One region of the Peribacillus sp. FSL E2-0159 genome, then DNA from elsewhere that is predicted to be linked to it. Evidence: riboswitches for the same ligand, from Rfam matches in the RefSeq annotation. Region 1 holds a riboswitch; the other holds the start of a gene.
The links. A riboswitch is a leader RNA that binds a small molecule or an ion and turns the genes downstream of it on or off. The one in region 1 is predicted to bind thiamine pyrophosphate.
Positions count from the first base shown of each region.

Region 2: linked by a shared signal. The riboswitch ahead of tenA (thiaminase II) and the one ahead of thiC (phosphomethylpyrimidine synthase ThiC) in region 1 are both predicted to bind thiamine pyrophosphate.

Region 1 covers NZ_CP152053.1:876,378-884,109, forward strand. The annotation lists gene NYE63_RS04430 (hypothetical protein) at 297-749, shown strand; gene NYE63_RS04435 (histidine phosphatase family protein) at 984-1,520, shown strand; gene NYE63_RS04440 (HAD family hydrolase) at 1,685-2,473, shown strand; TPP riboswitch at 2,590-2,704, shown strand; gene thiC (phosphomethylpyrimidine synthase ThiC) at 2,840-4,621, shown strand; gene NYE63_RS04450 (spore coat protein) at 5,274-5,909, shown strand; gene NYE63_RS04455 (carboxymuconolactone decarboxylase family protein) at 6,016-6,381, opposite strand; gene NYE63_RS04460 (cytochrome c oxidase assembly protein) at 6,494-7,276, opposite strand; gene NYE63_RS04465 (DUF2243 domain-containing protein) at 7,266-7,732, opposite strand, start outside.
Region 2 covers NZ_CP152053.1:2,572,163-2,579,894, forward strand. The annotation lists gene NYE63_RS12635 (MaoC/PaaZ C-terminal domain-containing protein) at 1-233, shown strand, start outside; gene NYE63_RS12640 (sigma 54-interacting transcriptional regulator) at 239-1,561, shown strand; gene NYE63_RS12645 (acyl-CoA dehydrogenase family protein) at 1,833-2,987, shown strand; gene menB (1,4-dihydroxy-2-naphthoyl-CoA synthase) at 3,158-3,958, shown strand; gene NYE63_RS12655 (AMP-binding protein) at 3,983-5,614, shown strand; gene NYE63_RS12660 (SDR family NAD(P)-dependent oxidoreductase) at 5,667-6,413, shown strand; TPP riboswitch at 6,549-6,677, shown strand; gene tenA (thiaminase II) at 6,813-7,496, shown strand; gene NYE63_RS12670 (ECF transporter S component) at 7,511-7,732, shown strand, end outside.

The DNA of each region.
Region 1 (7,732 bases):
GTTGATGCTGTATTATGAATCCGTATAAAAGAGGTGTGAAATTTGAATGATAAATTAAGCCCGTGAACTGAAAAAATCAGGATTACATGATTTTTTTGACTATAATCGTGGCTTTCGTTTCAAGGGAATCCGGAAATGTGACGATTGACCCTTCAGATGATGAAGGAGCGTATGGTTTGAAAAAGAAGAGCTGATTAAAAAAAGATGCTGTGCCAAGTGATCTTGAATAAGGGTTTTTGGTAATGAAATGAAGTATTTATATTATATAATGATAGTGACAAAAGGAGGATGTACAGATGGTATATAATTCGGCAGCAGAACTATATGAAGGGTTTGGGTATCCGCCCGTTCACGTTAAATTGACGATAGAGATCATCGATAAGAGATTGGGACCTGTAAAGGCAGAAGCGGAGATTGCCATCAAGCCTGTTAAGTCAAAGGAATATCTAGAAGTATTGGTGGAGGAATTGGAATCGGAGCATATCTTTGCTGATGAAAATGGCAGTATCTATGGCAGCTTCGGCATCGATCAAAGCATCCAGATATATGATGAAGTCCTGACTACCATTCCGTTCGAAGAGTTAATAGGAAATGAAAATTGGAAAGAGACAGTTGAGGAAACCATCACGGTGGATAAGCTAAAGGAACAACTGAGGAAATCCCTCAATGATTATCAATTCAGTGATTTGAGCGGGAAATATAAATTCAGGAAAAGATGTACGATAACAGAACTTCAATTCATAGATTAAACCATGACTGGAGAAGGCGAAATGCTTTCTCTTTTTTCGATGCTATCATAATCAAAGCCTAGCAGTGACACAAACCGTAAAATTTTTTTAAACATACACAATGTCAAGGAGAGCTCAGTAAGGTTTTTACTGGTTTCAGCTTACATTTATTATATAGGTTTACATAGGGTAATATATTGATAATGGCTTTTACAAGAAAGAAACGAATATTTAAAAAGATAAAAAGGAGAATATATGAAAATTGGCTTGGTACGGCATTTTAAGGTGGCACATGAATTTCCTACTGGGAGATCTGTGACGGCGGATGATATGAAGCAATGGTTTGAGGAATATGATGCAGCGGATATTATTTATGGAACGACTTTATTTGGCGTGGAGGAATGGCAGGAATGTTATTGCAGTGATATGTCGAGGGCCGTTAAGACAGCGGAACATATTTATCCAGGTACGGTTCATCGGATGGAGGAGCTGCGGGAAATACCTTCTCCCCCTCTCAAAGGAAGGGTGAAACTGCCGTTCATCCTTTGGGCCATCTGGATTCGCAGCTGCTCGGTGTTCAACAAGCAGACAAGGGCGGAAATTAAGATTGCAGAGCGAAGGATCAATAAAGTATTGGATGAAGTCTTTGCAAAGGGGGAAAGGGATGTTCTGATCGTGAGTCATGCGGCCCTCATGGTATATATAAGAAAGGAGCTGATCCGACGGGGGTTCACAGGTCCAAAATTCAAGATTGCCAGTAATGGAAAGCTTTATGTATTTGAAAGATGCTGAGGGGAAATATAGGGCTTACTACCAGAAAGAGTAAGTGATTTTGCTGATTTTAAGAAAGAGGAAGGCATTTTCCGAATAGTTATTCTTTTTTTATTGGTTGTGGTTTATTATTGTAATAGTGTAATTTTTACGAATTCAATAATAGGGAAAGAGGGGTGGACATTTTGCTTAAGGCAGTTTTTTTTGATTTAGATGATACATTACTATGGGATCAGAAAAGTGTAAAAGAGGCTTTTGTGGCCACATGCGAAGTGGCCAAGGAGAAATATGATCTGAATGTCGACGAGTTTGAAGAAGCGGTGCGAAAGGAAGCGCGTGAGCTTTATTCTTCTTACGATACATATGCATTCACTCAAATGATCGGAATCAACCCATTTGAGGGACTATGGGGGAATTTTCAGGATGATCATGATGAATTCCGGAAGATGGCCGGGATTGCACCGGCTTATCGGAAGGAAGCGTGGACGAGAGGCTTAAAGGCATTAGGGATCGATGACCCGGAATTTGGGCTTGAACTGGCAGAACGTTTTCCGGCCGAGAGACGCAAAAAGCCATTTATCTATGAAGAATCATTCCGTGTTCTGGATGAATTAAAAGGGAAGTACAAATTGCTATTGCTTACGAACGGATCTCCTGAACTGCAAAATACCAAACTTGAAATTACGCCTGAACTGGTTCCTTATTTTGACCAAATCGTGATTTCAGGTGCATTTGGACGAGGTAAACCAGATGCCTCCATTTTTGAGCATGCTTTGGAAATCATGGAGCTTGATAAGGATGAAGTATTGATGGTCGGCGATAATTTAATGACTGATATCCTTGGAGCATCACGGGTAGGCATAAAGTCGGTCTGGATAAATCGCCATGATAAGGAACGAAATGAAGTGCTTCCAACCTATGAAATCAAGCATTTAGAGGAGCTTTTCCCTATCCTTGAGAGCCTGGGGAACTAATTGGCGGTACTCCTCAAAATACCAAATTTTAGAGAGTTGTTAAGGAAATATTAGGTCTTTCAAAGTATTTACAGAATGAAAAGGGTGATATATAGTTACCCTGTAATTAATTAAATTATTCAGACTAGGGGTGTCCAATAAAAGTTGGGCTGAGAGAGAAGCGCTTAAGCTTCTTAACCCTCAGGACCTGATCTGGTTCATACCAGCGTGGGGAAGTTAGAATCTACTAAACAATGACATTTCAATTGGTCATTTTTGTAGTCAAACTAACGTTAGCCGGGTCTTAAATATGAGATCCGGCTTTTTCGTGCGAAATGGATTGGATTTTGTCCTTTTTAAATGAACTTAAAAAGGAGAAATGAAATCATGATGAGTAATTCAGTAAATGACATGAACGTTTCAATTATGTCCAGTTTTGCCGGGAGTAAAAAAGTGTATGTTGAGGGATCCAGACCTGATATTAAAGTACCTATGCGTGAAATTAAGCTAAGTCCGACTACAGGTGCATTCGGTGAAGAGGATAACCCGCCTTTACGAGTATATGACACAAGCGGCTTTTATACGGATTCAGAATATCCCATTGATATTCATAAAGGTCTTGCCCCGATTAGACGCAGTTGGGTTCTGGAACGGGAAGATGTTGAAGAGTATGAAGGCCGTGAAATAAAGCCCGAAGATAACGGGTATAAAAAAGTGGAAGCACAATCCAACGCAGAAGTTTTTCCGGGATTGAAAAGAAAACCATTGCGTGCAGTTAAAGGGCAAAACGTAACCCAGCTCCATTATGCCCGTAAAGGAATCATTACTCCGGAAATGGAGTTCATTTCGATCAGGGAAAATGTGGCCCCTGAGTTTGTAAGAGAAGAGGTAGCTAGCGGGCGTGCGATCATTCCGGCAAATATTAACCATCCTGAAAGTGAGCCCATGATCATCGGACGTAATTTTCACGTGAAAATAAATGCGAATATTGGAAATTCCGCTGTTAGTTCATCGATCGAAGCTGAAGTGGAGAAAATGACTTGGGCTACACGATGGGGTGCAGACAATATAATGGATCTTTCCACCGGAAAGAATATTCACACGACCCGGGAATGGATTATCAGGAATTCACCTGTTCCGGTTGGGACGGTTCCGATATATCAAGCATTGGAAAAAGTGAATGGAGTAGCGGAAGATTTAAATTGGGAAGTTTTCCGGGATACATTAATCGAGCAGGCTGAGCAAGGTGTCGATTACTTCACCATACACGCTGGTGTGCTTTTGCGATACATCCCCATGACAGCAAAGCGAGTTACGGGAATTGTTTCCCGAGGGGGCTCCATCATGGCACAATGGTGCTTGGCCCACCACCAAGAAAGTTTTCTCTATACTCACTTTGAAGAGATTTGTGAAATCATGAAGGCGTATGATGTCTCTTTCTCATTAGGTGACGGCCTCCGTCCGGGATCCATTGCAGATGCAAACGATGAGGCACAATTTGCTGAATTGGAAACACTTGGGGAACTGACGAAGATTGCTTGGAAGCACGATGTTCAAGTCATGGTGGAGGGACCCGGTCACGTACCGATGCATTTGATTAAAGAAAATATGGATAAGCAGCTGGAAGTCTGTCAAGAAGCACCATTCTATACCCTGGGACCATTGACAACGGATATAGCTCCTGGATACGATCATATCACTTCTGCGATTGGTGCTGCCATGATTGGATGGTTTGGAACTGCCATGCTTTGTTATGTGACACCGAAAGAGCATTTGGGACTTCCGAATAAAGAGGATGTTCGAGTAGGGGTCATTACTTATAAAATTGCGGCCCACGCAGCTGACCTTGCTAAAGGCCATCCGCATGCAAGAAAACGGGATGATGCGCTTTCTAAGGCTAGATTCGAATTTCGTTGGAGAGATCAATTCAATCTTTCCCTCGATCCTGAAAGGGCGGTCGAATATCACGATGAAACACTTCCGGCTGAAGGAGCCAAAACAGCCCATTTCTGTTCAATGTGCGGACCAAAATTCTGCAGTATGAGAATCTCTCAGGACATCCGTGATTTGGCGAAGGAAAAGGGTCTGGGTTTTGAGTCGGTGATCGATGAAGGGCTTAAAGAAAAAGCGAATGAATTTAGGAAAACGGACGGGGAAATCTATCAATGATTCCGATGAGAGGGAGAATTCGATGAATCGGGTAATCCAGATAAAAGTTGAAATGAAACAGTTGGAAACTCAATTGGAACAGTTGAAAAGAGAGCTGGACATTTTTCGGGAGAATTGTAATCATGAATTTGTAAAAAATGATTATAGTCAACAATGTACAAAGTGCTACTTAATCGAAAGTCTGCAATGGTAGTGATTCCTTAATCGTCCTTTCATTATCGGAATTAACCCTTTAATCATGTTGGGATTCAATCACGAAGTCAGCGTGATTAAGGGGATATTTTTAAGCTCATCCATTAAAGCAAAGTTGGAAAAATGCCGCTTGATACTTTACCTTTTATTCCTTGCAGCCATTCTTGATAACATTCATCACAGAGCATCTCATTTCTATCCGTGTCAGTAACTTGAAACGTTACAACATGGATTTTTTTCTTCCGTGTCATCAGTACAATAGAAGCATTTATGTGTATCTTGAAATCCTCCCATTCAATAAAAGTGTTTATAGTTTAAAGCGCCACGGCTTTTTTTATACAGAAGATATGATGTAGGCAGCTTAATCGGTCATCTTGGAAGAGTTTAGATTGAATAATCCTGTTGGGTTTTAACATACTAAACTTGTTCGCTTGATTGATAAAACGAGGAGGGAAATACAATGCAAAATCAAAATCAATATCAACAAGGTCAAGTACACCAGAACATGCAAACTGGTGCTATTCCTCCACAAATGAATCATGGAGGTCACGAAGTATTCGATGTGCATGAAGTGTTATCGGGAACGATTGGTACACTAAACACTTATATGCTTTTGCGTCAGCATGTACAGGATCAGGAATTGCTGGATATTTTGGATCGCCAATATCAGTTCATCCAAGATGAATATAATATTACATTGGAGTGCTTTCAAACGGGTCAGGATCCTTCTAAACCGACCCAGAGCTACAAAATGAATCAAGGTAACGATTTTATATATGGATTGACTCCAACACAGCCTAAGAAACCTTTGCAATCCGTCTCGGAAATTACGGATGAATGCATTTCAGGCATGATGCTTGGAGCTGTTAAGTCTGCAGCATCCTTGAAAGCGATGTCAGCGCTTGAAATAACGAATCCTGTGGTTCGCCGTGTATTTGCAGATTCCATTCCGAACTGCATTGAGATGGCATATGAGATTTCGTTATATCAAAACAAGCATCATTACTACCAAGTTCCACAGCTTGCACAGCAGGATATGCAACAAATGATGAATTCGTATGCACCCTCACAAAGAAATAACAACATTAGTCATTAAAAGCAAACATTAAATGACAAGGCTTTTTGGCCATGTATGCTAAATAGATTTTTTTTAAAAGAACATAAAGAAGGGGTAGGACTATAACTGTCCTATCCCTTCTTTATTACTGTTTCATCTGATTTATTTCCTGGATGCATTCCTGGACGAGGGTTACAGCCTGACTCATGGTTGCTCCTCCGCCAAATGCTGCTGTCACACCAATTGCTTCAAGAATTTCTTGTTCGGAACAGCCTTGATCAAGACATCCTTTTGTATGATAGATAATACAGTATTCATCTTGTGAATATAAGCTTATTCCTAGTGCGATAAGCTGTTTTTCTTTCCTGGATAATTGACCTTCTTTAAAGCACTCTTCCGTAAAAGAATTGAATTTCTCAGCAAGATCTGGCATTTTATGCGTAAAGGCACCGATTCCAGCTTTATAATCACGAAGAGCACTTTCAGTAGAATTGTTAGCTTCAAATTCCATTTTCCATTCAGCTCCATCCTAAATTTTTTTCATCAAAAATTAGTATGAGCTAAATGTTGGACGAATAAACAGAAACACAGGAGTTTAAAAAGCAATCATAGAACTGTTCCTGCTACAAGGCAAGGGTGCCTTTAGGACGGGTGGCTTTGAACCATTGATAGCAAAGGATGCAGATAAGTGCTACGTCAATGGCATCACCGGCATAGTACATTAACATTCCGCCATTTTCCGCCTGTTCCTTGGTGACCCCGCTTGGCGGGTGGGCAAAAATATATTTAGAAAGGATATCATGGCCGGCCAGTGAAATTGTAAATACGATAGCTCGAAACATGAAGCTGAACCTGTGGGGAGTCGGGTCCATATAAATTATCGAGGCAGTGAATAGATAGCCCACTATGAACACGTGAAAATGCACCAATGCATGTAGAAGGGCGTCCTGATGCATCACCCCAAATAAACCGGTTGTATAGAGTAACCAAAGCCCTCCAATATTAAGCACGGAGGCAGTGATAGGATTGCTTAAAATGCTCAGCGGCCGACTTTTCAACACCTGTGAAAGGCATCTTGCTGATGGCACATCAAGTGTTCGCAGTGCAAGAGTAATAGGTGCAGCAAACACGAGTAAGATGGGTGCAATCATTCCAAGCAGTAAATGACCAACCATATGCGCCGTGAAGTCCATATGCGCGCGATTGGCTATGGGGCCTGTAATTGCAGAGGCTGCACAGATGGTGCCAAGAATCCAAAAGAAAGTACGGTATAAGGGCCATTTTTTATAGCGGCGGCTCGAAATTACGACAGCTGCGATATAAATCACTATAACAAGCGTGAATAAAATCAATAAAATTGGTTCAAAATCAGCACCATTTTCATGAATATGTCCATTACTGTGCATTGCGGGCGTCTTCTTTCGTTTTAAGTAAGCTGCGTCTTGTTTGAATGACGAGGGTAATGCCAATCAAGATCATGATTGTGGCTGCAATGTTCCAAATCAAGTCGTATGGAAGAATGTCGACATTGTAACGGATTTGATGGAGACGCATGAGCTTGTGCTGGATGATCCCATCATATAACTGAAATGAACCTGCCCCGAGTAAAACTCCTCCTATCCACCTTTTCAGCCATAATCCCTTTCGACGACGAAGGTCAGCAAACATGAATAAAGACCCGACCGTTGCGAACCAGCTTAGTGCGTGAAATAAACCATCCGAGACAAGCCCAATATTGGATGTGGACTTGTCATAGAAATGGTGCCAATGTAATAGTTGATGAAAGATGGCCTCATCGATGAATGCGACCAATCCGATCCCAAATAGAAAACCGGACCATAGATTACGAGCGGAATAAGTAT
Region 2 (7,732 bases), 1.7 Mb from region 1:
AAGTGATCAGTGAAAAACTCCCTGGTAGTGCCTGTATACTTTTACAAAAGGAATTGGTCTTTTATCATCCAGTACATGTAGGCGATATGATTTCAGCGGAACTGGAGGTCATTGATATTAATTTGAATAGAGATTGGGTTACGCAAAAGGTGACTTGCTTTAATCAGGAAGGAATTGAAGTCATTAAGGGTCAAGTTGTAATCTTTGTTTTAAGTAATCAAGGTATTAGGTGATGTGAATGGAAAATGTTAAAAACGTAATAAGGAATTGGGGATCAATTGAAGTTGATGAAAATGGAACAATTATAGACGCCACTGCTGATTTTTATGAGTATTTTATGATGATGCCGACTGATTTGATAGGAAAGTCCATTACGAGAGTCATTCACACTTCTTCCACCTTTTCTTTGAAAGGTCTGGCCCACAAACATGTGTTTGCTGGTGTGATCAGCGGACACTCTTGTTTTATAAGGGTATTTCGACGAGAAGCTGATACCATCTATACCATAATAATCCGCCAAGACGAACTGGAATACAATGATTTAGTGTATTTTGCCAACACTTTGGAGAAGAATAAAGCCAAGAAAAATTCCGTGGTTCAAAGTCGATATAGCTTCGAAGAGATTGTTGGAAAGAGTAAGGAGATAGAGAGGGTAAAAGAGCTGGCCGCCAGAATAGCTACTAGCAGTTCAACAGTACTGCTTACAGGGGAAACGGGAACGGGAAAGGAACTTTTTGCCCAAGCGATCCATAGTTTGAGTACAAGAAAAGCACAGCCTTTTGTGCCGGTAAATTGTGCCGCGATTCCAGATGAATTATTTGAATCGGAGATTTTTGGTTATGAAGCTGGCGCTTTTAGCGGGGCGAAAAAAGAAGGTAAGCCTGGAAAAATAGAATTAGCCCAAAATGGTACGTTGTTTTTAGATGAGATTTCTGAATTGCCTTATCAGGCTCAAGGAAAGCTATTACGAGTTTTACAGGAAAGGGAAGTGGAAAGACTAGGCGGGACGGGGACTAAAAATGTTGATATACGTATTATCGCAGCGACGAACAGGGATTTAAGAACCCTTATTCAAGAAGGGAAATTCCGCCAAGATTTATATTATCGACTTTATGTTTTTGAATTGAAAATTCCTTCTTTAAGGGAGCGGCACGAGGATATTCTTCCTCTGGCATATCATTTCATCGAGTATTTCAATAACAAGTTAGGGTCCAATGTGAAAGAAATTGATCCTAAACTCCAAGATTGGCTTATCCAATATGAATGGCCTGGTAACATCCGTGAAATCAAAGCGATAATCGAACGCGGAATGAATATCGTAGATGGAGGGACTCTAACTCTGGATTCTTTATATTTTACACCTAATTTCATATTGGAGGTTCCCTCATCTATGGATAATTCTATGTCCGGTACGTTGGATGAAGTTGTAGGTAATGCTGAAAAATCCGCCATTCAGCGAGCATTAAAAGATTCTGAAGGGGATCGTTCTTTAGCAGCTCAAAAGCTGAAAATTCATGTTGCTAGTTTATATAGGAAAATTGCCAAATACAAATTGAAATAGTAGAGCAACCAATGAAATGTAAATAGGGTAACCATTAGGGCACACTTATAAAGTGTGTATTTTTTTTGTGATGTTTCGCAAATTTAATTTGCAGAATTGCGAAAAAATGCAAACTTGCAAAAGCTTAATTAAACTATAGCCAAATTTGTAGCCAATGCAAGTTGGCACACAACTTGCAATAATAGTTTGTCATGTAAGAGATTTCATGTTTCGTAGAATGTCCAAAATATAGGTATCGGATAATTAAGTAATTAAACAAGGAGGTAATGATATGCTGAATTTTTCTTTTACGGAAGAGCAAGATTATTTTCGTAAAATATTGAAAGAATTTGCGAAGGAAGAGTTGCTTCCACATTATACAAAATGGGATCGCGAAGAGATTACTCCAAAACATTTGTGGAAAAAGCTGGGGGAACTTGGCGTGAATGGTCTTCGGATTCCAGTGGAATATGGCGGAAGCGGTGCGGACTGTGTGACAACGGGGATAGCTGCTGAGGAGATAGGTCGTGGTGATTTCAATCTCACTTACGCGGTGATGTTGAATGCATTAATCGGTGAAATTATCAATAATCACGCTAGCGAGGAACTGAAAAAGGAGTGGCTTCCCAAAATTTCAAGTGGTGAAAAAATTGTTGGCATTGCGATTACGGAGCCATCCGCCGGTACGGATGCAGGCGGAATTAAAACAACAGCAGTACATAAAGGAAATAAGTATGTGCTTAATGGAGAAAAGTCTGGAATTAGTGTAGCCATGTGTGGAGATGCCTTTGTTTTATTTGCAAAGACGGAACCTGAATGGGGAAATCGAGGGATAAGTGCCTTCATGGTTCCTGCCGATATTCCAGGAGTTGAATGTAGAGGGTACAAAGACATGGGGAATATCCCCATTGGAAGAGGTTCGATATATTTAACCGATGTAGAGATTCCGGAAGAGTATATGATCGGTCTTCAAAATAAAGGGTTTTCCCAAGTGATGAATGGGTTTGATTTAAGTCGGCTGTTAATAGGGCTGCAATGTGTGGGCACCGCATCACAAAGTATCGATGAAACCATCGAACATGTGAAAATCAGACATTCATTTGGTAAACCGTTGGCGACATATCAAGGGGTCTCCTTCCCCATTGTGACGCACTATACCCAATTAGAACTGGTGAAGTGGCAAGCCTATCGAGGACTTTGGCTTCGTGACCAAGGGCTGAATCATAGTAAAGAATCGGCTTCCGTTAAGTGGTTAGGTCCCAAATATAGTGTAGAAGCTATCCATGAATGTTTACTGTTGAATGGTCATTATGCATATACGAAGGAAATGCCTCTTGAGCAACGTTTGCGTGACGTGATTGGGTTGGAAATTGGTGATGGTACTGCACAAGCTAATATGATGGTCATTGCAAAGGACATTATAGGAAAGGAGTTCCGTTCTCATTAATCCAATTAATTAATAATTTTACATTCAGTTGAAACCGAATTGATTACAGAAGAGATAGAAATCACATAAAGTCGTATTGGGTACCGAATAAGTTCGTAATGAACAGAGGATTGATGTGATACAAGGCAAATGATCTTTAATAGACTAGGACAATGAAGGGAATGAAAACGATGGAATTAACAGATGTAATCTTTGAAAAAAAAGGTGGAATTGCAAAGATAACAATGAACAGACCTAAAGTTTACAATGCCTTTCGTGCCAGAACCATTCAGGAATTAATATGGGCCTTCCGGGACGCTTGGGATGATAATCGTGTTGGTATAGTGATTCTGACTGGTGCAGGTGAGAAGGCATTTTGTGTAGGTGGAGATCAAAAAGAAAAGGGAGAAGAAGGAGGATATAATCATTCGGGTGGTTTAGGTGGTGGAATGGGACTGGAAATCGAAACGCTGCACCAAACAATCCGCAACATTCCTAAGCCGGTCATTGCAGCTGTTAATGGGTTTGCCATCGGAGGCGGGCACGTCCTTCATGTTATATGTGACCTAACAATTGCATCTGACACGGCAAAATTTGGCCAGAGCGGGCCAAAGGTCGGTAGTTATGATGCTGGTTTTGGTTCAGCTTATTTAGCACGAATTGTCGGAGAAAAGAAAGCAAGGGAAATCTGGTATTTGTGTGAACAATATTCTGCACAAGAAGCAAAAGAAATGGGACTTGTGAATAAAATCGTTGCCCCAGAACAACTGCACGAGGCAGCAGAAGATTGGGCAAGAAAGATCCTTGATAAGAGTCCTACTGCGCTAAAAATGCTCAAATATTCCTTTAATGCAGATAGTGCCAACATTCAAGGGATTTCACAACTTTCGATGGGCAGTTTAGCGATGTTTTACAATACACAAGAATCGGAAGAAGGAAAAAATGCCTTCCTAGAAAAGAGGCCTGTAGATTTTAAAAAATTCAGAGGTTGAAGAGGGGGATGAAAATTAGTGAAAATGGAGACGATTTTGACTCAGGAATATGTGGGGAAATATCAAGGCGTTTGGCCAAACCGAACGATCTTGGATTATTTGAATGATGCTATAGTAAAGCATCCAGATAAGATAGCGATTATCGATAAAAAAAGTAGTTTTACTTACAAGCAGCTTGGTAAGTTGGTCGATCGAATCGCATTGGGTCTCTTGCATATAGGATTGGGTAAGGGGGATGTTGTCTCTTTTCAACTGCCTAACTGGAATGAATTTATAATCTTACACTATGCTGTTACAAGAATCGGTGCCATTAGCAATCCCTTGATACCGATTTATCGTGATAGGGAAATTGGCTATATGGTTGGGATGGCAGAATCTAAAATGATTGTTGTACCAGATTATTTCCGTGGGTTTTATTACCCTGACATGATTGAGAGACTAAGGCATCAATGGCCATCAATGAAACATATATATGTGATTGGGGACAATGCTCCGAATGGGATGAAACTGTTCTCCTCCTTATTTGAGGAACCTTGGGAAGATCGGATGGATTCATCCATTTTGGATGAAATCACACATGACCCCAATGATGTGACTGAAATTATCTTTACCTCGGGAACCACAGGAAGTCCAAAAGGAGTTATGCATACACATAATACTCTTTGCATATCTACGGATTATTGGATTGACCGCTTACATTTAACATCCAATGACGTTCTTTTCATGGCATCAACGTTCGCTCATCAAACAGGTTTTGGTTATGGAGTTAGGCTCCCTACACATATTGGAGGTACGGGAGTCTATCAAGACATTTGGAATCCGAGAGAGTTTATTGAATGGGTTGAGAAGGAAAAGATAACGTTTACGGCGGGAGCCACTCCTTTTCTGCAAGATACGGTTCAAATAGAAGGGATAGAAAGGTATGACCTCAATTCGCTACGAGTCTTCGTAGCTTTAGGTGCCCCGATTCCCAGGCATTTAGTAAAGGAAGCCGTGAAAAAAGTACCGTTCAAGATATTGTCAGGATGGGGGCAAACGGAAGATGGCTTGGTAACCTTGACGAGACTTGAAGATCCAGAAGAAAAACTGACGAATACCGACGGAATTCCGTTTCCGGGAATGGAGTTAAAGGTAGTGGATTTTGAAGGGGAGATCTGTGCCCCGAATATAGAAGGCTCTTTATTAGTAAGGGGTCCGGCTCTTTTTGTCGGCTATTTTAAACGGATTGATGATACTTTAGCTGAGCATAATGACGGATGGTTTATTACCGGTGATCGAGGATTCATTGATGAAGACGGATATATCCGGATTTCTGGAAGAAACAAAGACATAATCATACGTGGCGGTGAAAATATTCCAGTCGCTTATGTAGAAAATGTATTGTATGAACACCCGGATATTTCTAGCGCTCAGGTTATTGCGGTTCCAGATTCTCGTCTTCAGGAAAAAGCATGTGCATGTATCAGCATGAAAACGGGGAAGAGCCCGATAACGATGGATTCCATGCAGGAATTTCTCTCGGAAAAGGGTTTGGCCAAACAATATTGGCCTGAATTTCTTGAGATAATGGATGACTTTCCTCGAACGGCTAGCGGGAAAATTCAGAAATTCCGGCTCCGGGAAATGATAAATGAAAAGGTAATCGACAATATTTAAGCAGTTTATATAAATCCATATTGACTAAATGGTGAAAGTGGAGGGGAATATGATGAATAAAAGAATGGCATTTATCACAGGTGCCGGAAGTGGAATCGGCAGAGAGATTGCAAAAAAATTGGCTTCTCGTAATTTTAACATCATCGTGGCTGATATTAATCTTAAAAATGCAGAGGAAACGGTTTCTTTAATCGAAAAGTCGGGCTTTGAAGCCAGAGCGGTCCATTGTGATGTAACGAAATTAGAAAGTGTTAAAAAAGCCGTTGAAGAATCAGTGAAGCTTTATCATAGAATAGATATATTGGTTAATAATGCAGGGTGGGATAAGGTGGAACCTTTTTTAAAAAGTGATCCCAGCACTTGGAAAAGGATTATCGATATTAATTTACTTGGGCAGATCCATACTTGCAAGGAAATTTTACCTCTAATGATTGAAAACGGTTACGGAAAGGTAGTAAATATTGCATCCGATGCAGCTAGAGTCGGATCAAGTGGAGAGGCAGTTTATTCGGCTGCTAAGGGAGGGGTGATTGCCTTCACAAAAACGATAGCAAGAGAAATGGCACGTCACAAACTCAACATCAATTGTATTGCGCCAGGTCCTGCTGATACGCCCCTATTTCAAGAAATAGGCTCTTATAATGAAGGTATAGCAGGCGCCTTGGAAAAAGCGATTCCATTCCGCCGGCTAGCACAACCAGAGGACATTGCCAGTGCTGTTGCCTATTTCGTTTCGGAAGATGCAGGGTATATTACGGGGCAAACTCTTTCCGTAAATGGTGGATTAACAATGGTTTAAGCGATCATGGTAAGGTGGTAATGCAAGATTGAAAGGCTAGTAATCCTAAAGCATTGGGTCGAAAACTTTTTCTAATACGTTTGACAATTGGATTTATCGTGTTAATATAAAGGCAAATGAAATTTAATATACAATTTGTACCACTAGGGGTGCTTTATAGGTAAAAGTTGATTTTGCCGCAGAAGCTGAGATTAAAGTATGACTTTAAGACCCTTAGAACCTGATCTGGTTTATACCAGCGTAGGGAAGTGGGGTCTGGAACAATACGTTTTTGTATTATTTCAAGTACAACCACTTTCTTTACGTTTAAGAAAGTGGTTTTTTGTTTGCAAAAAAAGGGGTGATAAAAGGTTTTTTTCCGTAACATTCATTGAAAAATAGAATTTGGAGGTAATGGACATGAAGTTTTCAGAGGAACTTCGTCAGGAAGTTGATCACATTTGGGAAGCTAGTTTTAATCACCCGTTTGTTACAGGTATAGGAGATGGCACATTGCCATTGGAGTGTTTTCGTTTTTATGTCATGCAAGATGCCTATTATTTATCTCATTTTGCTAGAGTTCAAGCCTTAGGGGCAGTCAAAGCTACAGATTTACATACAACAAGCAGGCTTGCCGGCCATGCACAAGGAACATATGAAGCGGAGTTGAAGCTTCATGAGAATTTTTCTGAGAGATTAGGCATCACAAAAGAAGAAAGGGGAAATTTCAAACCTGCCCCGACCGCTTATGCTTATACTTCCCATATGTATCGTGCGGCTTATTCGGGACATTTAGGAGATGTTATTGCAGTTATCTTGCCGTGTTACTGGCTCTATTATGAAATAGGTGAAAAGCTGCAAGGGTGCTTACCCGATGAGCCGATTTATCAAGAATGGATAGCGGCTTACGGAGGAGATTGGTTCCGCACTTTGGTGGAAGAACAAATTGCGAGGCTTGATGAGATTGCTGAAAAAGTAACAGAAGAGGATAAGGAGAGAATGAAAGAGCATTTTATCCTTAGCAGCCAATATGAATACTCATTTTGGGAAATGGCTTATCGTTTAGAGACATGGCCTGTGCATAAGGAAACACTAGAAGTATAAAGGAGAATGAAACAATGAAAAAAGGATTGAAATTAACGGATATATTAGTCACGATCGTGATTGCGGTAGCATTTGGAATCGTTTATATCCTTTGGGGTTCGATTTATTATTCCGTTAAACCATTAGGATTACATCTGGATCAACTTATTTATGGAATGTGGTTTATAGCTGGCCCCGTCGCCTTTTTAATTTTACGGAAACCGGGTGTGGCACTTTTGGCAGAGATAGCTGCAGCT